DNA from 3 places in the Acholeplasma equirhinis genome. Region 1 is predicted to be linked to each of the others. Evidence: riboswitches for the same ligand, from Rfam matches in the RefSeq annotation. Region 1 holds a riboswitch; each other region holds the start of a gene.

Region 1 (8,580 bases):
TCATCAAGAGTAGACATTTTACCTAGAACTCACGGTTCAGCATTATTTACACGTGGTCAAACACAAGCGTTAGGTGTTGTAACTTTAGGTTCATTAGGTGAAAACCAAATTATTGATGGTCTTGAAGAAGCCGAAGTATCTAAACGCTTTATGTTACATTATAACTTCCCTCCATTCTCAGTAGGGGAAACAGGACGTTATGGTGCACCAGGTCGTCGTGAAGTTGGTCATGGTGCTTTAGGAGAAAGAGCATTATTACAAGTTTTACCTTCAGAAGATGAATTCCCTTATTCAATTCGTGTTGTATCAGAAATTTTAGAATCAAATGGTTCTTCATCACAAGCAACAATTTGTGTCGGTTCAATGGCATTAATGGCTGCTGGTGTGCCTATTAAAGCTCCAGTTGCAGGTATTGCAATGGGTTTAATTAAAGAAGGTGATCACTATACCATTCTTTCAGACATTCAAGGTATGGAAGACCATGAAGGTGATATGGACTTTAAAGTAGCTGGTACTAAAGATGGTATTACAGCACTTCAAATGGATATCAAAATATCAGGTATTACAAGAGAAATCTTTGAAGAAGCACTTGCTCAAGCAAAACTTGGAAGACTTCATATCCTAGAACATATGTCTGCAACAATTAATGATGTTAGACCAGAACTTTCTGCGTATGCTCCAAAAGTTAAGATGATTCGTATCAACCCTGAAAAGATTCGTGATGTGATTGGTTCAGGTGGTAAAATCATTACTCAAATCATTGAAGATCATAACAATGTTAAGATTGATATTGAACAAGATGGTAGAGTATTTATTATGCATACTGATTCATCATGGATTAACAAAGCAGCTGAGTATATTGCAAACTTAGTGAGAGAAGCTAAAGTTGGCGAATTATACGAAGCTAAAGTAACTCGCCTTCTGATGGATAAAGAAGGTAAGAAAATTCAAGGTGTATTTGCCGAAATCTTCCCAGGAACTGAAGGTTTAGTTCATATCTCTAAATGGAGCAAAGAACGTACTGAAAGTCTAGAAGGACTAGTTAAAGTTGGCGATCAAATCTTAGTTAAAGTTATTAAGATTGATGAAAAAGGTCGCGTAGACTTATCACGCAAAGACGCTTTACAATAATTGACATTTTAAAGTATTACATATAAAATGAATACGATTTAGAATTGGGAAGGTGACTGAGCAAGGCTACATGTAGTCCTTGTTAGGAAAGTCCATGCTAGCACAGACCCTAGTGGTCTGTAGTGTTTGTGCCAAAGAAAAAAATAACTTTGGGTATGAGAAATCATAACGGCGAACCAAAAATCTAAGGGAAACTATGATCAAGGTTCAGAACGTGCCACAGAAACGAGTTTATTGGGAAACCAGTAAAATGAAACGCGGTAAACCCCTCAAGCTAGCAACCCAAATTTGGTAGGGGCATGAGAATCTCAGCAATGGGAAACTTACGAGTCTATCTCGAGATAAATAGTCACAAGAATTGAATTCTACAGAACATGGCTTATGCACCAATTCTTAAATCAAAAGAAAACCACCTAACAACAGGTGGTTTTTTTTAATGGTTCTAATGATTTATTTTGATGATTTTTTAAATATTTTTGTTATTTCAACAATGATAACAGGAATAATTGATAATCCTAGAACAATTAACCAATCGGTTAAATCCCAATGATAAACTGAATCAATATCAAATACATTTTCTGCAATAAATGGCACAAATACCGTTAATAATTGAAGTAAGAAACAACCAATAAAGGCAAATATCAAGAATTTATTTTTACCTAGATTAAATGCTGATTTCATTTCTGATCTTACATTAAATGCATGGAATAACTGTGTAATCGCGAGTACCATAAAGGTAAGTGTTTGAGCGTGTCTAATACCATTCATTTGATAACCAATATAGAATGCGAGGAAAGTTATTGAACCGATTAAAATGCCTTGCCATGCAATTTTGAAACCTAAACCACCAGAGAAGATGCTCTTTTTAGAATCTCTTGGAGATTCATCCATGATGTTATCTTCTTTAGGTTCAAGACCTAAACCGATTGCCATTAATGAGTCAGTGACTAAGTTTACCCATAAGATTTGTGAAGCTGAAAGAATTTGTAGAAATGGTTCGTTAGGGAATAAAACAAGTCCTAATGTGACACCTAAGAATATTGTAATGATTTCACCGATATTACATGAAAGTAAGAAGTGAATTGCTTTTTTAATGTTAGCAAAGATGGCACGACCTTCACCAACTGCCGTAACAATCGTAGCAAAGTTATCATCAGTTAAAATCATATCAGATGCACCTTTAGCAACTTCAGTTCCTGTAATACCCATTGCAATACCAATATCAGCCTTTTTAATTGAAGGTGCATCATTGACACCATCACCGGTCATTGCAACAACAAGACCGGTTTGTTTCCAAGCTTCAACAATTCTGACCTTATTTTCTGGTGATACTCTTGCATAAACTCTAATGTCTTTAAGTTTTGCAAAGTATTCTTCATCACTCATTTTATCTAATTCTTTGCCAGTGATTGCAAGGTTATCATCTATTAAAATACCAAGTTCTTTTGCGATCGCAACAGCAGTATTTTTATGGTCACCTGTAATCATGATTGTTGTAATACCTGCACGTTTAGTTTCTTTAATGGCATCTTTAACCTCAGGTCTTGCTGGATCAATCATACCAACAAGTCCAAGTAATGTTAAATTGTTTTCTAAAGTTGCAGCAACATTTTTATCAAATACGGTTTCTTCTGGATAGAGTTTAAATGCTATTGCAAGTACTCTTAATGCTTGGTCTGTAAAGAATGTATTTTGTTGGTTGAACATAAGATAGGTAGATTCATCAAATGGTTTAACTGTTTCATCATGATAGTAACTTGATGATTTACCAAAGATGACATCTGGTGCACCTTTTGTGATAGAAACATATTGATCATCTATTTTATGCACGGTTGTCATCATTTTACGGTCAGAGTCAAAAGGTAATTCAAAGACTCTTGGATATTTTTCTAATATAGCAATTGGATTAATTTCACATTGAATTGATAAATCAGTCAATGCAATTTCAGTAGGGTCTCCAATTTTTAAGTATTGATTATCTTGATATTTAACAATCGTGTCATTACAAAGTACACTATAATCAATAAGCATTTCAAGCTCTGAGGTTGGTTTTTTAATTTCAGAAACTTTGAGTGTTTGACCATTTACATATAAATCTGTAACAGTCATAATATTTTGAGTTAATGTTCCAGTTTTATCTGAACAGATAATAGATGTAGATCCAAGGGTTTCAACTGCAGGTAGTGTACGCATGATTGCTTTTTTCTTAACTAAGTTTTGCATACCTATCGATAAAACAATCGTAATAATTGCAGGTAACCCCTCTGGAATTGCAGCAACAGCTAAAGCAATTGCTGACATAAATGATTCTAGAATATGAAGTTCACCATTAATTAATCCTCTTGTTATTTGAATGGCAAAGATAATACCTACAATAATTAACGCAAGAAGTGCTAAAGTTTTACCTAGTTGAGCAATGCTCTTTTGAAGTGGTGTTTCTGATTTTTCACTCTGATTTAACATAGATGCAATTTTACCAATTTCGGTTTGCATACCACTCGAAATTACAACACCAGCACCACGACCATAAGTTACAACTGTACCCATATATGCAAGATTAATTCGATCACCAAGTGGAACATCGTTATTTTGAATAACGATATTATCTTTTTCAACTGGGACTGCTTCACCAGTTAAAGGTGATTCATCACATTTTAGATTGACTACCTCAATAAGTCTTAAATCAGCCGGAACAAAATCACCTGCTTGAAGAATGACAATATCACCAGGCACTAAATCCTTAACATCAATTTTAATTTCTACACCATCTCTTAGAACTGTTGCATGTGGACTTGACATTTTCTTTATGGATTCTAAAGCTTCATCCGCTTTAGCTTCTTGAACAACCCCAATAATCGCATTAATCAAAACAATACCGACAATGAGTAAACCTTCAGTTAATTCTTCAGGCTTTTGTTCAAGTATTGCAGCGACAAAAGCTATACCTGCAGCAATCAGCAAAACGATGACCATAAAGTCTTTAAATTGATCTAAAAACTTTAAAAATATAGGTCTTTTCTTTTCAGCGATAAGTTCATTCTTACCAAATCTTTCGATCCTTAGTTGAACTTCATTACTAGATAATCCATTTTTTGTTGTTTGCAGTGTTGCAAATGTTTCATCAACTGTTTGTTGATATGTATTTTTTTCCATTTCTTTTCCTCCGGTAAAAAATAAATAAAGACCTTCAAAACCATTTTTTCAGGTCTTGAAGGTCTCGTTACAAGTTGCATACTTGAATATTAACCGGGTTAACGTAACCGACTTGACGATTAATACTTGGGAAACTACTCCCCTTCTAAAAGTATTTTATCATATTTTTTAATTTAAATATAAAAATATTAAAGTTTCACAAAATCTTCCAATTTGTAATTTTTTGTTGCCGAATTATTTTGGTCATCATGACCAGAGTCTCTAAATTTACGATAACCATGGATTGTCCATAAACTTAAAAAGATTGTAAGTGATATAGCAGCACCGACATTTAAAAAGAATATCCAAGGATCTGTAGAAATAAAGAGAAGTTGTTCAAGTAGATTAGAATCTCCAATATAGTTACCACTTATTTCATCATACCTCATCTCATATGTGCCAAGGAGATCATTAACTGAAAGTGTGATTGTTTCATTATTAGTATCAATAGATATCACACGATGAACCCACATGTAGTCTAAATTGATATTATTATGTGCAACAACATAATCTCCAGGTTCTAAATCATCAACATTAAAAGGTACCATTTTACCGATACCGACTTGAACTGTATTATTAACGATGGGTTGGTTGAATGGAACTGCTTGAATATGATTATACGAGTAGAAGAGATATTCATTCTGTGGTCCTAATAAAATCATAACAACCAAGAATATTTCAACCATAAAAAATAGCACAGAAAATACTAAAAGTAGTGCTCTAATGGATTTCATTCTTAGCCCCTATTAAAAAAATTATTTTGATTGTGGTTTTAATTTTTTAACCAAGATGACAGCTGTTGTTATTAATATGACATTAATAAGAATCACAGTTACACCAATTGGACTTCTTAAGAATCCAATAATATAACCTAATGCAGGTAATTTAGATTTAACAGTACCTAAATACATATCTTCAGTAATATCCCATTGATAGGATATTGCAGAACCTGAACTATGTACACGATAAGTTTTTTCTGTAGCTACAACTTCAGTCATGATCTTATAGACTTTAAGACCATCTGCACTACCGTAACCATCGAGTTCAAAAACAATTAGTTTAGTATTATCTAAAGTTTCAAAATCATCGAGTGTAACAATTAATGCATCACCTCTATCTAAAGAAGCATCTACACCACTGAATCCACCATATATTGCAAATCCGAATAAATTCATTGTTACAAATGGGAAATATAAGACGAAGACAATGAATAAACCTAAAAGACCTATAATGCTGTATAGGATGATACTTATTAATTTATTTGAATCTAACTTTTCCGCCATGTAAATACCCCTATTTATAATGGTAAAGTATATCTTTATCATTATTTTAGCATAATTTTATATTTTTATATGAATTGAAAAAGTGGTCTAGAGACCACTTTATTCAAATTCTCTTTAATTAGTCTTCAATAACTGTAAATAATACTGTGAATGTAATTTCTGAACCGAATAATGCTTTAGCATAATCTTCAGCATTTTCTTTAGTAACTCCTGGTAAATTTTCCATAGGTTCTAATAGAACAACTTTAACCCAAACAGTAACTGCACCACCGTTTCCTTCGATAGCATAATCACCATCACCGTTAAATGTACCATCATCATGTGTACCACCAATTTGGTAAGAAAGTGATACGTAATCAACTAAGATTGAACTGAGAGGATGATCAATTTCAAGATCGTCAAAAGCAACAGTTACAACACCAGTTTTTTCTGAATCTGCATCATTTGATTCCCAAACAACTTGGAATTTAAACATTACATATTCAACAGCATCATCTTCTAATGAATTAGCTGCTTGACCAGCAGGTACTAATACACCGTCAGTTTGACCAAGAGCAGAAGCACTAACTTCTGAAATACGACCAGTACCGATTGTAACAACATTACCATCAACATCTGCTTCTAATTCAATTGAAGCCCAATATGCATAAGAAATCCCTAAGGATACAACTGCTAGTAAGAATAAGACTGCTAGCATTAATTTTTGATTCTTTTTCATTATATACTCTCCCTTTTTTATTCTTAAAATTAAGAAACAACCCTAAAGTGCAAATCAAAGGTGATATTTTTACCCATGATTGCAGTAGCAATCTCACTTGTCGCTGGTTCAAGAAGTCTAACCTTGACAACTACTACGAGAACTTCATTCGAGATTAAGAGATTGCCGTTATTTGGAAGTTCAATAACAACTAAGTAGTTATATTGATCAGTTCCATCTAACAAAACATTTATGGCTGTGATGGTTAATCCAAGCTCAACACCTGGTAGTAATTCATCACCGGTTAAGTCAAGTTCGAAGATGAAGTGTATTTCATCAACTTCATCTGAATTTTTTACAAAACCTTGAGGGACAAGTTTTTTATTAAAATTTGATTCATCTTCTTTAAGATTTACAGATAATTCTGCTTCATGTAATGTATCAATTGATATATATACATTTGCATAATGGTCTAGCGCAGCCCAATATGAAAATGAAACAGATACTGTATATATGATTGCGATAACAAGTACAATGAGTAATGTTATACTCAATCTTTTATTCATACCTATGCCCCCATAGCCGTTACGAAAGAAAAAGCAGCCCTTGAAATCAAAAGTTTTGATTTGCAACTGGCTGCCACTGTAAAATCAGGACCCTATAGCTTTGCGTCCTTAGGTTACCCTAAGTTTGCCGATAAGATATGCTTAAATTCATAATTGCTAATATTATAATAAAAAATACTTTGATATGCAAACAAAATGCTAAATGCTGTTTATAAAATGATTCTAATTAGTATAATTTAGAAAGTTCAATTGCAATATCTGCAGCAAGTTTGGCATTGTTATAGACAAGTTGTATATTTGAATCTAAGGAAATACCTTTGGTTGATTGTTCAATTTTACTTAGTAGATAAGGTGTAATTTGTTTACCCTTTATATCATCACGTTCTGCTGAGAGAAGTGCTTTTTCAATTTCATTATTTATGAATTCTGGATCGAGTGAGTAGATATCTGGAATTGGGTTTGCAATTAAGACACCACCTGGTAGTGGAAGTGACCATTTAGTTTTTAATAGTGTTGCAATTTCATCTGCTGAATCTAATTGATATTCAAGTCTAAATCCACTTTTTTTTGTATAAAATGCTGGGAACTCATCTGATTTATAACCTACTACAGGAACACCTTTGGTTTCTAAATATTCTAATGTTAATCCGATGTCTAAAATAGATTTACACCCAGCGGAAACAACACAAACATTTTCATTTGCAAGTTCCTCTAAATCGCGTGAAATATCAAATGTTTCTTGACCTTTTCTATGAACACCACCAATACCACCTGTTGCAAACACTTTGATACCTGCCATAGCTGCAACTAAAATGGTAGCAGATACCGTAGTTGCGCCATTATAACCCTTTGCAATACAATAAGGAATGTCTCTTTTTGAAACCTTCATTACATTTTTAAGTTGACTTAATTTAGTGAGTTCAGTTGGTGTTAATCCAACTTTAATTCTGCCATCTAAAATAGCGATTGTTGCAGGTGTAGCACCTTGGTTTTTAATGATTTTTTCAAGCGTCATTCCGACTTCAACATTTCTTGGATATGGCATACCATGCGAAATTATTGTTGATTCTAATGCGACAACTGGTTTACCAAGTTTAAGTGCATCTAATACCTCAGGTGCAAAATCTATATATTGATTCATTTTATTTCTCCTTTACAAGTGAAATCACTTGATTTGGTTTAAGTTTTTTATAGACTGAATCTCTAGATTGTAGCGTAAAATGTGACATAATTGTTCCAGTTTTTAGTGGATCTAATTTATTGATCTCTGCATAGATTACTCCAGAAAAAAATGCATCACCACATCCTGTATCATTAATCATTCTACCCTCGTATGATTTATGATAGAAGTTTGTTACTTCATCACTAAAATGGTAAGCACCGAGTTTGCCCATTGTTAAATAAACATTCTTTATACCTTTATTGATTAAAATTTGACCAATTTGAATAGGATCTTCAAACATCGTTATTTTTTTTCCTTCAATGATATTTATTTTAATTGTATGAATTTTATTTAAATAAGGGATAAACTTGTGTGCTTTAGCACTACTTACTAAATCTACATAAAATGGTTTTTGATAAGCAGTCATAATATAGTCTAAAGTTTTTTCTGGAATATTTGCATCAAGAACTACAATGTCAGCTGCGTATATAATGTCATGATGCTTTTTGATCAGTTGTGGGGTCAATTTTGAGAGTTGTTCCATAGAAG
Region 2 (8,580 bases), 490 kb from region 1:
GGATGTTCAAGATCAAAATAGACTCATCCTTCGACATGCAGAAGACTTAAACAAAAGAATCACAAGTTTGACAAATTCTGTCTTCATGAAGACTTTGAAAAGCTATAAACCGGTTAAAGCACCAATTGTTAAAACACAAATTATTTTAAAGAATGTTGACTACAAAAACTGTTATATGTTATGGCAATATCTTGACCAATATAATAGTTTAGGTTATGAACTGATAAGAGATGAGAAACAAAAAAGATTCTCTGAAGCATACCGCAAGCATTTAAATCAAAATTCATTATTCAGCTTTGCAACATTAATGTTCCATGACAAGTTTAGAGAAAGCAATGCTAAACTTGACATGAGACGATTTAAAATTAAAAAAGCTGAAGCGATTAAGATTAATCCAGGAGACTTAGTCACTGATCCAAAAGAATACGAACTCGAAGATACGAAGATAAATGAGTACTACTTAAACAAAAACAAGCAAATCTTCAAAAAAATCATCGATGGTTACATGGAAACAGAAGACAAGTATGAAATAGCGCTTAAAAAGGCTTTAAAAGACACGATTGAAATTACAAACAGTCTGTATAAATCATACTTTGAAGTTGATGCGGATGAGGATGTCTTCGCTAGACTCATCCAACATACGGACCCTAAAGAAGATTTAGCATCTGCTGACCAAAAGTTCAAGATTGCACAACTTGTACGTGAAATTAAAGAACAAGATTTAAAACAAGCAATTGCACTTGAAAAGAAATGGTATCAAGCAGTTCTAAAATATCAAAAAGATTTCTTCAAATGGGTACAAGAAGAAAATGCTGACTTCTTAAAGAAAGAAGCAGATAAGGTTAAAAAGACTCACAATCTATATCTAAAACTTGAACGTAAGAAGATGTTAGAAGACTTAAGACTTCAAGTTGCTAAAGATAATGAAACGTTAACAGCATTAAAGAATAAATATCGTGATGCATATAAGAAAGAATCAGCAAGAATTGCTGAACAACAAAGACTTAAAGCTGAACGTGAACGTGAGCGTCTAAGAAAACAAAGAGATGCTGCGAAAGCTAAACTTGATAAACAAAAACAACGTGAACAAACTAAACAAGCTGCGTTTGTTAAGAAACAAAAAGAGAAGATTCGTACTTCTCATCAAAAAGCAATGGAGCAATTAAAAAAAGGTAAATGAAAAAGACCATAAACATCCTAAGTACCATCTTAGTGACATTGATCTTAATCTTCACCATACTATTTATCGCAATATCCGCAATGAGTTTTATATCAAGAAAACCTGTTGCAGTATTCGGATATAGTTATGGGGTCGTCGAAACTAATTCGATGTATCCAATGATTGTTCCAGGTGATTTTGTTTTAATTCAAAAACAATCATTTAGTGAGTATAACACTGGTGATGTGATTGCATATACTTCAGTTGAAAATGTAACAATCATCCACCAAATCATCGCGAAGGTTAGTTATGGTGTTGAAACAAAAGGTATTAACAATTCAAATTCAGATTTAGGAAAAGAAGGATTCATCACAGAAGATCGAATCTTAGGTAAAGTTGTTAACTATGGCGGTCATGAAATTGGTGCTATCTTAATTAATAACAGAGTCACTTTAATTACAATCAGTGTCATAATCATTGGAACTGGATTTGTTATTCAACTCATTAGTTTAGTTAAACAAATGATTGATAAACAAAAAGTTCAAAATGAAATTGATATAGATGCACTTAAAAAAGAAATTGAAAAAGAATTAGAAGAACAAAAAGAAACAGACAAAAACATAGATTAAAAGGCAAACTTAGGGTAACTTAAGGACGCAAAGCTATAGGGTCTTAATACAAAAAGACAGCCAGTTGCATCAGTAAAGGAAAACATTCATGAAAATGATTAGAAAGACATTGATCTTAATCTTATTCGTAATGATTTCAGTTGCTTCGATGGTAACTGGTGTTTTTGCTTGGTTTATTGGTTCACCTGGTGGTTTTGTAGAACCAATTAGTGGTGATCTAGAAACTGATATGACAATTGATATCCAAATTGACCAATCAGAAATCTTCTTAGGTGATAGAGTTCGTGATTTAGTTTATATTACAGATGAAGATTTTCAAACTGTTGGTTTTGACTTCTATGGCTACGGAGCAATCCTAGCAGTAAATCTTCAAAATTCTGGTGATCAAGCGATGAATGCTAAACTTGGGTTATATGCTCAATCTGCTCCAGATTATGGAATTTATGCTGGTGTTAATTCAGGATTCAAATATTTAGTTGTAGATAGCCCGTTTAGTGTAACACCGCTCATGTGGGGATTCCAACAAACATCTAATATGTTTGATGCAATGAATGCTCATAATGCAAATGGTGTATTAGTACCTGCGAATTCATCAAGTACAGCGTATATCATTATCTGGGGTTACTATGATGGTTTACCAAGTGGGCAAAAAGATATTTATCATGCAGTCGTATATAGAATGAGAATGACATTATTTGGTTAAAAGAGGTTAATTTATGTTTAGAAAATTAGGCATACTAATTTTATCACTAATACTCACCTTATCCACAGCGATAGGTGTTTATGCTTGGATGACTAAACCAACAGCAGGTATTGACCTTAATGTGAGAACATCAGAATTGTTTTCTGCAAGTTCAGAAATTAAAATTGGTAATACGTCTATCAACTCGTTACACAGTTACTATAATGCTGCCGATTATACAATTAATATTTCAGCTGCAAACATTACTGCAAATACAACATCTGGAGTCATGCCGATTACTATAGCAGTAGCAATTGACGCATATAAAAACATAAAAGTTAGAATTAAAATAGTTGAATATTGGACAAACAACTCAAATGTTTCAATTACAAGACCGAACGTATTCACATGGAATTATCACTCAAGTTACAATGATGGTGTTGATTCTGAAGGCTATTTTTATTACAGTGAAATGATTGTGAAGGATACATCAGATATCGTGAATGTGATTGATTCTGCGAATGTGAATACAACAAATATTCCTGCAGGTTCTACTGTTCGTCTTTCTGTAATTGTTTCTGCACTTCAAGGTAATAGAGAAGATATTTGGGAAAATGAAAACCATAAAATAAAATCATTTACTTTAGGACAAAATGCCAATAACCAAACCGTAAATGTCATCTTTAATGGTGTTGCAAATTCAGTTTACGGTCGTGGTGTTTATCTTGAGTTCAAAAACGTATCGAATAAGATTGGATTCCTTTGGCATAGTAGAGGTGGTATTACAAGACAATTAAGCCTACCTCAAGGAACTTATAATGTTTCAATTAATTTAGTTAATCACCTAGATTTCACAGTAACCAGAAATGGTAATGTGATTACAGTAAATATTCAATATGGTGATCCAGGAGAATGGGGATATGAAGACGTATTATTTGCACCATCTATGATTGCCGTATGGGAAACAGGCGTGACATATCCTTCAGGTGCGATTGTATATTATCGTGATGAAGACGGTAATGGCGTAAACGCAGGATACTATTCTGCAATTCAAAGTAACACGAATTCTCATCCAGACTCAGCAGCTTGGAACTGGAGAAAAATTTCACCATTCTACCAATCAGGTACGGTATATCCTCCTGGTACGATTGTATTCTATCAAGGGGCATTTTATATTTCAAAAGCAACTAATAGTGTCGCTCCAACAGAATTATGGGCATGGGAAAGACTTGATAGAGCGTTTAATGGTGGTAAAACCTACAAATTATACGATATTGTATTCCATAAGTATGGTGAAGAAACACGTTGGTTTATGGCAACAGGCAATGTGTCAACCGGCCAAACTGAGCCAAGAGATTATCAAGCATTCCGTCAATTAGGATTTAATTATTCTGCATTTAATAAACAAAAATATAGAGCAGGCGAATATGTAAAACATAATGATGCCTTCTATGTAGCAAATATTGATAATACTTATGCAGACCCAGCAGCAAATACGACTCAAGTATGGAGAAAACTTGGCCTTGTATGGGGAAGTAATCAAGTCAGTTATCCTCAAAATACAATTGTTTCTTACAATAATAACTACTATATAGCGACTTCAACCATTTCACAATGGGGTTCAACACCAGGTAGTGGTAGTTGGCAACTCATTACACATAGAGGTGATTGGTTAAATACAACAACAAACTATAATAGATATCAATCAGTAATATATGGTGGAAATAGATATTTCTGGAATCAAACAGGTAGTGCACCAGTTGGACAAGCACCAGATGTAACAGTTGGTTGGTGGTTGATTGGTGAAGCATGGCATTATAAAAATACATATGCACAACATGCATTAGTATTCCATAATGGAGACTATTGGGCTTTAAGATCTGGAACATCAACAAACCAAGAACCAGGTGTTTCTGGTGCTTGGCAATTATTATCAGATTTTTGGGCATTAACAGGTACATATTTTAATAACCAATATACACGTAGTGTGATCAATTACAACGGTTCATATTTTATGTGGACAGGAGCAAATAATTCGAACTCAACAACAGCTCCAGGAACTGCAATAAATGGTTGGAAAGAACTAACTGAAGTTTGGAAATGGTATAACAACTATGATGTTGGCGAAAAAGTTATTTATGATGGTGCATTCTGGGAAGCATTGAAAGTTCCATATGAAAATGGTGAAGCAATAGTTCCAGGAAGTGATTTCACATACTGGAAAGAGTATCCAATTATTTGGGACCCTAATAGAACTTAATATGAAAAAGGTACAACGCAAGTTGTACCTTTATTTTTTAAATTAAGATTCTCTAGATTTGTTTAAGAACATTAGAATATCGCGTTTAAGTTCACGTTCTAATGCAGTTTGTTTATTATTTTGTGTTTTAAATGATACACGTAAAGTTAAACTGTTAATCGCATTATCAACAACACCGATAAATTTAGGTGCTTCAGTAACGAATGGTTTATTTTGATAACCTTCTAAGAGTTCAACAAATGCTTCACTATAGAAGATAGAAAGATCTGTATAAGGAGATACTTGAAACTCTACAACACCTACTGAGTCATCCATACTAAATTGTGTTATGACTCTAATGTCACCATTATTAATCAATCTCACTTCATTTTTCCAGTTCATCAATTTAGTTTTTCTAATACCAACTTCAAGAACTGTACCTTTAAAGTCACCAATTTGGATGACATCACCAACGTTAAATGATTGTTCAAAAATAATGAAGAAACCTGATATTAAGTCTTTGATTAATTCTTGAGCACCAAAACCAACTGCAAACCCTAAGATACCTGCAGATGCAAGCACAGGTGCTAAATCAATACCAAGTTCAAGTAAGATCATCATCACAATCACAAACCAAAATGCATACTTAGTTAATGATACAACAAGTGCAGCAATTGTTTTTTGACGTTTAACAAGTACTTTCTTGTTTGAACGTTTAAGTTTATAAAGGATAAACTTAGATATAAAATGTGCAATGTATGCAATGAGTACCCATGCTGTGATCATAAGTAGTTTAACGAATAGGTCAGCAACTGCTGCATCACCTATAATTGAATTTAACCAATCTTGTAGAAAAGTTCTTAATAGATCCATAAAAAAACACCTCATATGTAGGATACCACAAATAAGGTGTTTTTTGAATATTATTCGAATGCTGGAATTGCAGCCCAACCGTAGTTGTCAAGAATCCATTGTTTAACTTTTGGACTTGTTAGGTGTTCAATAAACTTAACGATTCTTGGGTCTTGTCTGTTATCTTCACGTGTAACAAATGAAATTGCATAAGTAGCAGTTAATTCATTTAATGGTTCTTTAAATAAGAATTCAGAATCATCACCAAGATCGATTGCAGTTTTTGCATAGCTTGGATACATAACAGCTAATCTGCGTCCTGCATCATTGTATGCATGAGCTGTTAATAACAATGATTTTAATTCAAATTTTAAGTTTTTAGGATTAGATTCAATATCATCTAATGTAGCAGTAACGGTTTTACCTTCTTTTAAAGTGATTAAACCAGCACTTTGTAAAAGTAAGAGTGCACGAGGAAGGTTTACAACATCCTCAGGAAGATAAACTGTTTCACCATCTTCAACATTTATATTATTTTCACTATCAACTTCATATACAGCACTATATAAAGAGAAGATAGAGTGATAAACAGGTTGTGCAACTACTAAATTAGCGTTGTTTGCATTATTGAAGAATTGCATAAAGTATTGATGTTGAATCAAGTTACCATCAATTTCTTTATTGTTTAACGGTGTATTTAATAGATTATAGTCCATATTTACCATTTCAACTTTAATTCCATCTGCTAAAAGATCAGCCTCAATTAACTCAACAATTTGTGGCATTGGATAGAAGTTGACACCAATTTTTAGTGTGTCAGCACCTTGTTGACATCCAGATAATGCCCAGATTGATAATAAACTAACGAATATCCATAATTTTTTCATTTCTTAATTCCTTTTCTTTTTGTCGAGGTAACGTGCAAGCATGCTACCTAAAATTTGGATGATTTGTACCATAATAATCATAATAATTGTAGATACCCACATAATTTCTTGTCCATTAGGTGTGTAATAACCGAGTTGGATAGCAGTATATCCAAGACCACCACCACCTACAATGAAGACAACTGTTGAATAGGCAAGTAAACTAATTAAAGAAGTCGTATACCCTAAAATTAATCCTGCTTTAGCTTCAACATAAATGAAATGTCTAAATAATTGGAATTGGTTTGCACCTAAAGATTTAGATAAATCATAAATTTGTGGATTGATATCGGCAATTGCTTGTTCAACTTGTCTTGAAACCGTCGCAAACCCGATAATCGATAATGAAATGATTGAAGGAATGAATCCAATTGAGGTTCCAAACATTCTAAAACTAATTGGAACAATAATTACCATTAATAATATGAAAGGAATTGATCTAATGACGCTCACTAACACTGATAGTGTATATGCAACCCATTTCTTTTCATGAGGTCGATTCTTACCATAAAGTGCAAGAATAAATCCTGTGATTGTACCAAGAACGAGTGAAATGATACCACTTACTAAAAGTAATACTATTGTGTCAATTGTTGCATCTATGACTCTTTGTGTGTCAACTGGGGATAATAATAGATTAAACATTAGAATCACCCCAAATCTTCTTTTCATAATTGAATTCTAAGTTATTGGCCTTTTTGATTTCTTCTAGGCGTTTAATCTTTCCACCTTCAAGAAGAAGTACCCGATCACAAATGAACTTAACCATTTCAATTTGGTGAGATACAAAAATGATTGTTGGTTTAAACTCATCGTGAACATTTTTGATGAGTTTTAGAATTTCGTATGCCGTTTCTTCATCTAAAGATGAAGTCGGCTCATCACAAAATAAAATCTTAGGTTCAGTAATCAGTGCTCTTGCAATACTTACTCTTTGAGCTTCACCGCCAGATAAAGTTATCGGATAACTATCTTTTTTTGACTCAAGTCCAACAAATTTTAAAAGTTCAGCTGCTTTTTCAAGTCTTTCTTTTTTAGGAACACCAAGTAACTTTAAAGGTAATGCTACATTTTCTAAAGTAGAAAGGTTATAAAGTAAAGAGAAATTTTGATAAATATAAGAAGTTTCTCTGATTAATGACTTTATACGTTTATGATCTTTGAAGTTTACTTTTTCATCGAAGAAACTTATTTCACCAAAATCAGGCTTTGATTGAAGTGACAAAATCTTTAATAATGTTGATTTACCAACACCACTTTTACCAACGATTCCAAAGATTTCTCCGGGCTTAACATAAAAAGATACATCCGCTAGGGCATGTAGGGTCTCTTTTTTTGATATGAAAGTTTTCGTGATACCTTCTAGTTTAATCATGTGTTCCTCTAATCATTTTCAAAGTTCTAATATATTATACGCAAAATTAATTGAAATGAAATAATTATTGCATAGTTACCAAAATTATTGACAAACAAAAAAGACTAGTGTGCTAGTCTTTTTAGAACTACTTTAAAGCTTCCTCAATTGCTTGCAATTCTTCATTTGTAAAAGTTAAATTTTCTAATGTCTTTAAATTTTCATGTAATTGCGTAATCTTAGATGTTGATATTAGAGTTGATGTCATTCTTTCATCTCTTAAGCACCATGCAAGTGCCATTTGTGCAATGGATTGACTACGACTTTTTGCGATAACATCTAACTTCATAAGTTTAGCTCTTGCTTCATCTGTTATGTTCTTTTCACTAAACCACATGGAATCTGGGTTTTTAGCTCTGCTATCTACTGGAATATCATTAATATACTTATTTGTTAATAAACCTTGTTGAAGTGCAGAATAACAAATAGTACCTCCACCAATTTCGTTTTGAGTTTGAAGAAGGTTATCATGCTCCAACCAACGATTTAACATCGAATAACTTGGTTGAGTGATGACATAAGGTACATTCATTTCATCTAACATTTGATGTGCTCTTTTTAATTGTTCTGAGTTATAGTTTGATAAACCAACATATAAAGCTTTACCAGATAAGACAATATCACGAAGTGCAATCATTGTTTCTTTCATATCAGTTTCATGATCAAATCTGTGATGATA
Region 3 (8,580 bases), 500 kb from region 1:
TCACACAATAAAATAACGATTAGAGCCCTTAATAAGGCTCTTTTTTATCGTGAAAATCAATAAAACGTTTTCATAAGCAAGTCGATTGTTTATATTTAAAAATGATATAAAATAAAGTCGCGATTTCGATGGAAACATCAATTTTATAAAAAACAAATTATATCCACAACTTTTTTGTGGATGGGAGGCATATGTATGAAAGTCGTAGTTATCGGTTGTACACACGCAGGAACTGCTGCAGTAAAAAATATCTTAGCGCAAGATAAAAACATTACAGTTAATGTATATGAAAAAAATGACAACGTATCATTCTTATCATGTGGTATTGCATTATATGTTGGTGGCGTTGTTAAAGATGTTGATGGGTTATTTTATTCTTCACCAGATGAATTAAAGAAGTTAGGTGCTAACGTCTTCATGGAACATGAAGTGTTATCAATTAATTATGAAGAAAAAACAATGTCTGTTAGAAACTTAGTTACAGAAGAAGTATTCTCAGATTCATTTGATAAATTAGTATTAGCGACTGGTTCATGGCCAATCGTTCCAAATATCGAAGGTATCCGTTCAGAGAACGTGCTTTTATCTAAGAACTTCAATCAAGCAAATGAAATCATTGAAAAATCAAAATCAGCTAACAAAATCGTTGTTGTTGGTGCAGGTTATATCGGTGTTGAACTTGCTGAAGCATTTGAATTAATGGGCAAAGAAGTTGTCTTAGTTGATGGTGAAACAAGAATTATGCCTAAATACTTAGACCCTGAATTTACAAACCTTGCAGAAAAAGCATTTACAGATCATGGTATTAAATTAGCACTTGGTCAAAAAGTTAAAGGCTTTGTCACAGAAGGTAATAAAGTGACTGCAATCATGACAGATAAAGAAACTTTTGAAACTGATTTAGTTATTATGTGTATCGGATTCCGTCCTAACCAAAAATTATATGAAGGTGTGTTAAAAACATCTCCAAATGGTGCTTTAGTCGTAAATGAATATATGCAAACATCAAATCCAGATGTTTATGCATGTGGTGACTGTGTTAACATTTTCTACAATCCAACTCAAGAAGTAAGATACATTCCACTTGCAACAAATGCAGTTAGAATGGGTACACTTGTTGGTTTAAACATCATTAAGAATTCAATCAAATATCGTGGTACTCAAGGTACATCAGGTATTAAAATTTATGACTTATCAATTTCTTCAACAGGTTTAACAGAAGGTGTTGCCAAAGATATGGGTATTAACTATGGCACTGTTTTATTACACGATACTAACCGTCCTGAATTCATGCCTGAATATGATGAAGTTTTACTTAAACTCGTTTATGATAAGACAACAAGAAAGGTTTTAGGTGGTCAAATCTTATCTAAATACGATTTAACAGATAAGATGAATACATTATCAATCGTAATCCAAAATCAAATGACTATTGATGATTTAGCATTCGTTGATTTCTTCTTCCAACCACACTTCAACAAACCTTGGAACTTATTAAATATCGCTGCATTAAGAGCACTTGCTCAAGAAGGCGTAAACTAAAAATTAACTTAAAGGTCATTTTTATGACCTTTTTTTAATCCTATTTTAAATCTCATTACATGTTATAATTACTATTAAATCCGATTGCCTATTAAAATTTAGTGCAATTCAGATTAAAATGTAGCATAATAAGAATAGGGAACCTTTGTGGTTATAAAAGGAAAAAGAGAAAGCTATGTATAGTGAAACAAAGAAACATGTGAGAAGACTAGCAATTATTTTTGGAGTGTTATTACTCTCTTTTTATGTTTTTTATATGTTCTTATTAGATACAACTTTTAGACGTGAAGCGAATGAAATGGCTCACTATAACCATCAGTTAAAATCAGATACATTTGAACACTTACTAGAAACTTTATATGAAGCATACCAAGAAGATCAGCTTGCTTGGGATACGAAGTCGTACACAACTGAACTTAATCAAACAATTCCATTTAATAAATATACAATTTCAAAACTTTCAACTTTATTCTCAGATGAAACAGATGACCAAGTCGTATTAGCAATTAAAAAGGCTAATCAAAATGAGGTTGCATATAAACTGATGTCACAAGTGCTTTTAGATCAAGGCCTTACGATTAATCAAAGTGATTATATTGTTGCATCAACTGGATATATCTTATATGCACTAGATTCAAATCTTTTAGGTTTAAATTTCTTTACCTCACAACTATATCCACTCGATCACTATTCAGAACTGGATAGTTTAATTGGTAAAAATGAGTCAGCGTACTTTGACTATGTAACATTCGATGATCGCTTTATCTTATCGTTTGATAAAATTGAAGGTCAACTTTTATTTATTTCAATCCAACATCAAGCAGATTACCTAGCACCATATCGTCCATTAATTTGGAGTTATTTTGCATTATGTTCCATTTCATTGATTGCCTTTTTAGTCTTTTCACTTGTTGGTCTTAAGTTTAGATATGATGACGAAAGATTATATGAGAAGCATAAAGATGAACTACCTCAAAATGTCTTAATTTTAGATGTTGGTGGACTTGGTCAAATTCGTATGGCAAATCCTAAGTTCTATGAATTAACCGGAATGAAACAAGTTAAGATGATAGAAGATGTGACTAAAGATAAGGTTTTAATACGTGAACAACTTAAATCTCAAAAATCATTCTTCTTAGGTCTTGAAACAAAAGAAGGTTTAAAAGATTATCGATTTGTAGTTGTTAAGAAGAAACGCGGGTATTTACTGATTGGTGAGAACGTAGAAAATGTTACATCATTTGAAGGTAAATACAGAAATCTTGCTCTATTCAATCAATTAACACATTTACCAAATGAAATGAATCTAAAAGAAATTTTAGATGAAATTGATCGTAAGAAAAAATATTCAATTATTTACTTTGCAGTAGAAGATATTGATAATATTCAAAATACGATTGGTCGAGAATATAGTAAACAATTCATTCAAAAATTAAAGGATTTATTCTTATCTGTAGTTATTAAAGATGATATGACACTATTCCATGTTCATGATCAACGCTTTGCAATACTGTATCAAAATATCTTGAACTATGATTCAGTTGACTCTTGGGTTCAAGTGACAATCGATAAAATAAATAATTCAGTTTTACTTCAAGATTTACCATTTAAAGTTGCCCTAAAAGCGGGTATCATTCACAATGTTGGTAAAGTTATTTCAATGGAATCTAGTCATATTTTAGAAATCATGGAAATCACCATTGAACGTGTACTCCGTTCAACGGTTTACCATCAAGTAACTTATAATGAAAAATTCTTAGAGTATGTATCCAAGAACCAACAAATGGAAATGGATTTACAATTAGGGATTGCAAATGATGAATTTGAAATGTTCATGCAACCGCAATACGATATTGAAATTAATAAAACTGTTGGATTTGAGTTACTACTTCGTTGGAATAATCCTAAATACTTAAAAGATTCACCTGCAAGTTATATTAAGATTGCTGAAAAATCAAATATGATTATTGAATTAGGTAGACTCATCACTGAAAAAGTATTTGCTATTGCTGAAAGTTTTAATAAAACAGATTTAGAATTCTCATTTAATATTTCACCAAGACAACTTGTACAACCTGGATTTATTCAAGAACTTATTGATTTAACGAATAAATACAAGGTTGATCCAAACAAGATTGCAATTGAATTAACTGAAACAATCCTAGTTGTTTCATTTGAACTCATTATTGAAAAGTTTAAAGCATTAAAACAAATCGGGTTTAAGATTCATTTAGATGACTTTGGTACCGGTTATTCATCGCTTTCATATTTAAAGACTTTACCAGTTGATGTGATTAAGATTGATAAGAAGTTTATTGATGAGGTAGAAACATCCTTTACATCACGTCAAATCTTAAAAACTTTAACAAGTTTAGGTAAAAACTTAAAACTTGGTGTTATATTTGAAGGTGTAGAAACAGATAAACAAGTTGAAATTATTAGAAAAGAAGGTGGCACAATCATCCAAGGGTTCGTGGTTGCAAGACCAATGCCTGTTAAAGATGCTCGTGACTTCTTAAAGAAAAAGAAAGTTGAGTTTGAAAGCTAATTATGGAAATATTCTTAACGATATTAGTCACTTTAATCTTAATCGGACTCATCATTGGATTATACTTTGTTTTAAAACATGAATTACGTAAATATCGCGATGAAAAATTGTTAGTCTCTGATGAGGTTGTACCTTTATCAACATTAACAAATCTTGTTGATCGTATGATTAAACGTAATACAAAAAAAGCAAAGCCTTTTACTTTAATGTTAATTGACTTAGATCAGTATCAAGATATTGTAGATGCTTTTAATGAAGAAGAAGAGCGTCTTATTATGCAATATGTTTCAAATCATATTAAAACTGCATTACCTGAAGAATCCGTTATTTCTCAAGGTGTTAAACCTGATCAATTCTATATATTTATTCCAGATAGTTTTGATCATTCGAATATATTAAATTTAGCAAAACATATTAAAAGAGAATCTCAACGTAAGGTGAGTATTTTAGATGGTGTTGAAATTAAAAAGACTGTTTCTATTGGGATTGCAACATTCCCACTGCATGGTAATACGAAAGACTTATTATTCCAAGCATTAGATATTGCGATGTACATCGTTAAGAAAAACGGTGGAAATGGTATTAAGTATTACAGTGAAGAACTTTCACAAGGTAAAGAATATCTCGATTTATATCATGAAATCAGAGAAGCGATTGAGAAAGAAGAATTTATTTATTTCTACCAACCAATCGTTTCAACATCAGATACAAAAGATATTTATGGTGTTGAAGCATTACTGCGTTGGCAACATCCAAAAAGAGGCTTACTTGCACCACAATCATTCATTGGGCTTGCTGAACAGTCAGGAGAACTGGATGCAATTGGTATTTGGGGTGTTGAACAAGCATTACTCTTATTAACAGACCTTTCACAGTTATATCATATGCATAATTTGGTTGTTAATATTAACGTATCACCGCGTCAGATTCTAAATGAAGAAACTTTTACAATCTTCCAAAGACTGATTCTAAAACATCGTGCAAAACCTGAGATGGTTGCAATTGAAATTCCAGATTTCTCTACATATAAAAATAATGAAACATTTATGAGAAACTTAATTAAGATCAAAACACTTGGTTTCCAAATTGCAATTGACCTATCAACAACAGATTATGATGTTTTAGATTTAGTTGAAAGATTTAAGATTGATATGATTAAGCTTAATCGTGATTTCTTTAAATTAGAAGAAAATTATAATAAACGTAAGTACATTCAAATGTTAATAGATTTTGTAAAGGCAAAAGAGTTAAAACTGGTTGCGGAAGGTGTCGAAACAGAGGCACAACTCCAAGAATTGTATACTAAAGGTGTGGGTTACGCACAAGGGTATTTCATTGCTAAACCTCTCGACCAAACTCAATTATCGGCTTTCTTAACACAAAAATAGACATTGTAAATATTCATAATCATTTCTATTGACTATTAAAAAAAGTTTGGTAAAATAGCAGTATACGAAAAAGGCAAAACTAGAGAAATCTAGCGACGCAAAACTATAGGACCTGTCAAATGGTAGCCAGTTGCCAACTAATTATGTGGCAATTGGCTTTTTATTTTTTCAAGGAGAAAACCATGGCGTTAAGTAAAGTATGGGGCATTGGAAAAACAGTAAGAAATGCCACTAAATTCTCCAAGTTAATATTCCTATTCATACCGTTATTTGGATTCTTATCTGTAACGATGGGTGTTGTATCATTCTATGGACAATACACAGGGGACATGTCGGTAGTCGTTGATCAATTCAGTGATTCCTCAATTAGAATCGCAGAAGATCCGTCATTCGACAATGCAAGAACAGTTCTAAGATATCCAGGTATGAATTTTGTTAACCAAGCATCTTATGAAGGTATCATGGCTTTCCATTACAATAATGTTTTGAAAACCAATGGCTATTATCTTCCAGATGTAAGGGATAACGATCGAGAAGTGGTTGCATTCACATTCTACTTAAAAAACATGAATGAGGCAGCTACAATCAATAGGGTCAATTATAAGATTGTCTTTGCAGAGAAAACAAGACACATTGAAGAACACTTAAGAATCATGGTGGTTATCGATGGTGTTGCCGATGTCTACGAATATCAATCTTATCGAATCGAAGGTGTTCAATCACTCTCATTTGCAAGCCAAGACGTTGCAGTTGATGGTAATATCTATCAATTACAAGCACAATCAGTTGTCAAAGTCTCAGTCTTCATTTGGATTGATGGTTACCTAGAAGATTATTTAAAGAGTATTGGTAAGTACACCGAACAAGATTTAATCGCTGGCAGACTAAAACTTCAAATGCTCTTCTCAATTAATGATGAGGCGTAAATATGTTAAAGAAAATCTATTCTGTACTGTTTGCACTGACATTAATTGCGATCACATTGACAACCTCAGTCTATGCGTGGTTTGCAACATCAAAAACTGCACTTGTAGATGGGATTGAATTAGGGGTAGGAGAAGATGACGACTTATGGTTAAGCTTAGATGGTATTAACTATCATAAAAGCATAACAAATGAGATGTTAGTTGAGTATGTTGGAACACAACGAAAACTTGCAAGTATTACCTCACAAAATGGAAAAGATTTCTTCTTAGGTCCGGTATTACTTGAAACAAGAGCAATTCCTAAGGTAGACTATCTCTCATTTGATGTCTACTTCAAAGTTGTTACCAATAATCCAAATGTGGATGCACATCATAAATATGTCTATCTTGCAGATCGCACGAAACCGACATATGAACTTGCATCAAATGCTCCAGGAACCTTTGTTACATCAAGGGGAAAGAACTGGATTAATCCACTGGGATTTGATGATGGTGACATATATGTCACACCAGGCGAAAATCGCTTGTATTACGCCCACAATGCTGTTAGAATAGCATCATATAATGAAGCAGAAAACTTATCCTTCATCTATGATGTCTCTGAAAATGAAGCACGTGGATTTGGTAAACCATTCGGTGCAATTGACTTCTACTATAGAATGTTAGGTGTCAGAATGGAACCACCAGAAGCACCACAAAACATGATTTACAAGTTAACTGAATTTTCTAAACTTCAAAATGATATTGCAATTGATAAAACAAGTTTAGTATCTGAGGTAAGTTTAGTAAATGAAGTTGAAGGTATTTATGAATACCGAGGTCGAACTAAAATCTCAATCTGGTTAGAAGGTTGGGATGCTGATTGTTACGATGCAATCTTAGATGATCCGATGTGGATTCAATTAAGATTCAAAGCAGCAAGATTTGATGATTCATTATAGGTTATAAAAGGTTAAAAGCCGAATAACAAGAAAACTAAAATATAAATAAAAAAATATATCTCGAGGAGAGGAACAAATATGAAAGGTTTAACAACAAAATTTGCTTTATCAGTACTATCATTAGTACTAACAGGCGTTGCGCTATCAGTTGGCGTATATGCATGGTTTACAATTAACAACACTGCTTCAGTTGATCAATTCCAAGCTGAAGTACAAACAGGGGAAGGTTTCTATGTATCTACTAATGGTACTGCATGGAAAAATACCATTACTAATGCTGACTTAGCTGCTGCGTTATCAAGTGTTACATTCGAAGCAATCACTACAACAAATGGTTATACAATGGAAAAATTAGATGGTGCACCTGCATCTGCTACATCATTCATCAAATTTGATTTATTCTTTGTAGGTTCAACTACTTTAAGTGATATTACATTAACATCAATTTCAATCGCTTCACCTGCTGCAACTTCATGGATTCCAGGTCAAGCTGTTGCTGGTACAAGATCTGCTTCAGATGCAAATGCTGTAATTACTGAATATGCTTCTAATGCTGCACGTGTAAGTATTATTGACTTAGGCGATGTTGCAACTGTTACTATCTTCGAACAAGAAGATGGTGTTGATGGTAACTCACTAGGTATGGGTGCTTGGGGTAACAACGAAGCTGTATTATTCTATAACGCTATTAATACAACAGGTATAATTTCACAAGGAGTTTTTGAAGCTGCTGAAGCTTTATACCCTACAACAATTGAAACAACAAATGTTCCAGTTGATGTTGCGACATTATACGAACAAGAAGACGCTGCATGGTTTGAGGATTTAACAGTAGGTTCTGCAATTACTGGTACAATCGGTGAAGATTTTAAAGTAGGTAAGATTTCAGTTAGAGTTTGGGTTGAAGGTTGGGATCAAGAAGCATTCAACGCAATCTTATCTGGTACAATTCAAGTAAGCTTAAGCTTCGCTGGTACAGTTTAATTTTTGACAAATTGATAAGACTAGAAACCTTGTAAATTTTACAGGGTTTCTTTCATAGTCTTATAGCATTTTAGAACATATAATATATATATTATAAATCGGAGCAAAACATGGCAAAATCAAATAACAAACTCAATAAAACATTAAGCATTATCGGGAATTCAATATTTTATTTACTCTTACTCGTTTTGCTCCTTTTCTCAATAACTAATATTAGCGTACAGTCTCAAAAAGATATACCTAATTTATTT

Evidence for each region. Region 1 has a riboswitch for cyclic di-GMP ahead of JV173_RS02960 (hypothetical protein). Riboswitches for the same ligand answer to the same signal wherever they lie in the genome.
Region 2: another riboswitch for cyclic di-GMP. It lies ahead of JV173_RS00640 (hypothetical protein); the one in region 1 lies ahead of JV173_RS02960 (hypothetical protein).
Region 3: another riboswitch for cyclic di-GMP. It lies ahead of JV173_RS00605 (hypothetical protein); the one in region 1 lies ahead of JV173_RS02960 (hypothetical protein).

What each region holds. Positions count from the first base shown of each region.
Region 1 covers NZ_JAFIDC010000001.1:644,317-652,896, reverse strand. Annotated here, with positions in the region: gene JV173_RS02990 (polyribonucleotide nucleotidyltransferase) at 1-1,131, shown strand, start outside; RNA gene rnpB (RNase P RNA component class B) at 1,176-1,518, shown strand; gene JV173_RS02980 (cation-translocating P-type ATPase) at 1,582-4,284, opposite strand; gene JV173_RS02975 (hypothetical protein) at 4,473-5,057, opposite strand; gene JV173_RS02970 (hypothetical protein) at 5,079-5,606, opposite strand; gene JV173_RS02965 (hypothetical protein) at 5,725-6,324, opposite strand; gene JV173_RS02960 (hypothetical protein) at 6,354-6,869, opposite strand; cyclic di-GMP riboswitch class I at 6,928-7,008, opposite strand; gene JV173_RS02955 (pseudouridine-5'-phosphate glycosidase) at 7,096-8,010, opposite strand; gene JV173_RS02950 (PfkB family carbohydrate kinase) at 8,012-8,580, opposite strand, start outside.
Region 2 covers NZ_JAFIDC010000001.1:152,896-161,475, forward strand. Annotated here, with positions in the region: gene JV173_RS00630 (DUF2357 domain-containing protein) at 1-1,180, shown strand, start outside; gene JV173_RS00635 (signal peptidase I) at 1,177-1,788, shown strand; cyclic di-GMP riboswitch class I at 1,781-1,860, shown strand; gene JV173_RS00640 (hypothetical protein) at 1,877-2,491, shown strand; gene JV173_RS00645 (hypothetical protein) at 2,505-4,730, shown strand; gene JV173_RS00650 (mechanosensitive ion channel family protein) at 4,773-5,582, opposite strand; gene JV173_RS00655 (MetQ/NlpA family ABC transporter substrate-binding protein) at 5,633-6,448, opposite strand; gene JV173_RS00660 (ABC transporter permease subunit) at 6,452-7,132, opposite strand; gene JV173_RS00665 (ATP-binding cassette domain-containing protein) at 7,125-7,862, opposite strand; gene JV173_RS00670 (aldo/keto reductase) at 7,990-8,580, opposite strand, start outside.
Region 3 covers NZ_JAFIDC010000001.1:141,567-150,146, forward strand. Annotated here, with positions in the region: gene JV173_RS00590 (FAD-dependent oxidoreductase) at 196-1,542, shown strand; gene JV173_RS00595 (EAL domain-containing protein) at 1,718-4,090, shown strand; gene JV173_RS00600 (bifunctional diguanylate cyclase/phosphodiesterase) at 4,093-5,478, shown strand; cyclic di-GMP riboswitch class I at 5,541-5,616, shown strand; gene JV173_RS00605 (hypothetical protein) at 5,661-6,404, shown strand; gene JV173_RS00610 (hypothetical protein) at 6,407-7,345, shown strand; gene JV173_RS00615 (hypothetical protein) at 7,424-8,329, shown strand; gene JV173_RS00620 (signal peptidase I) at 8,440-8,580, shown strand, end outside.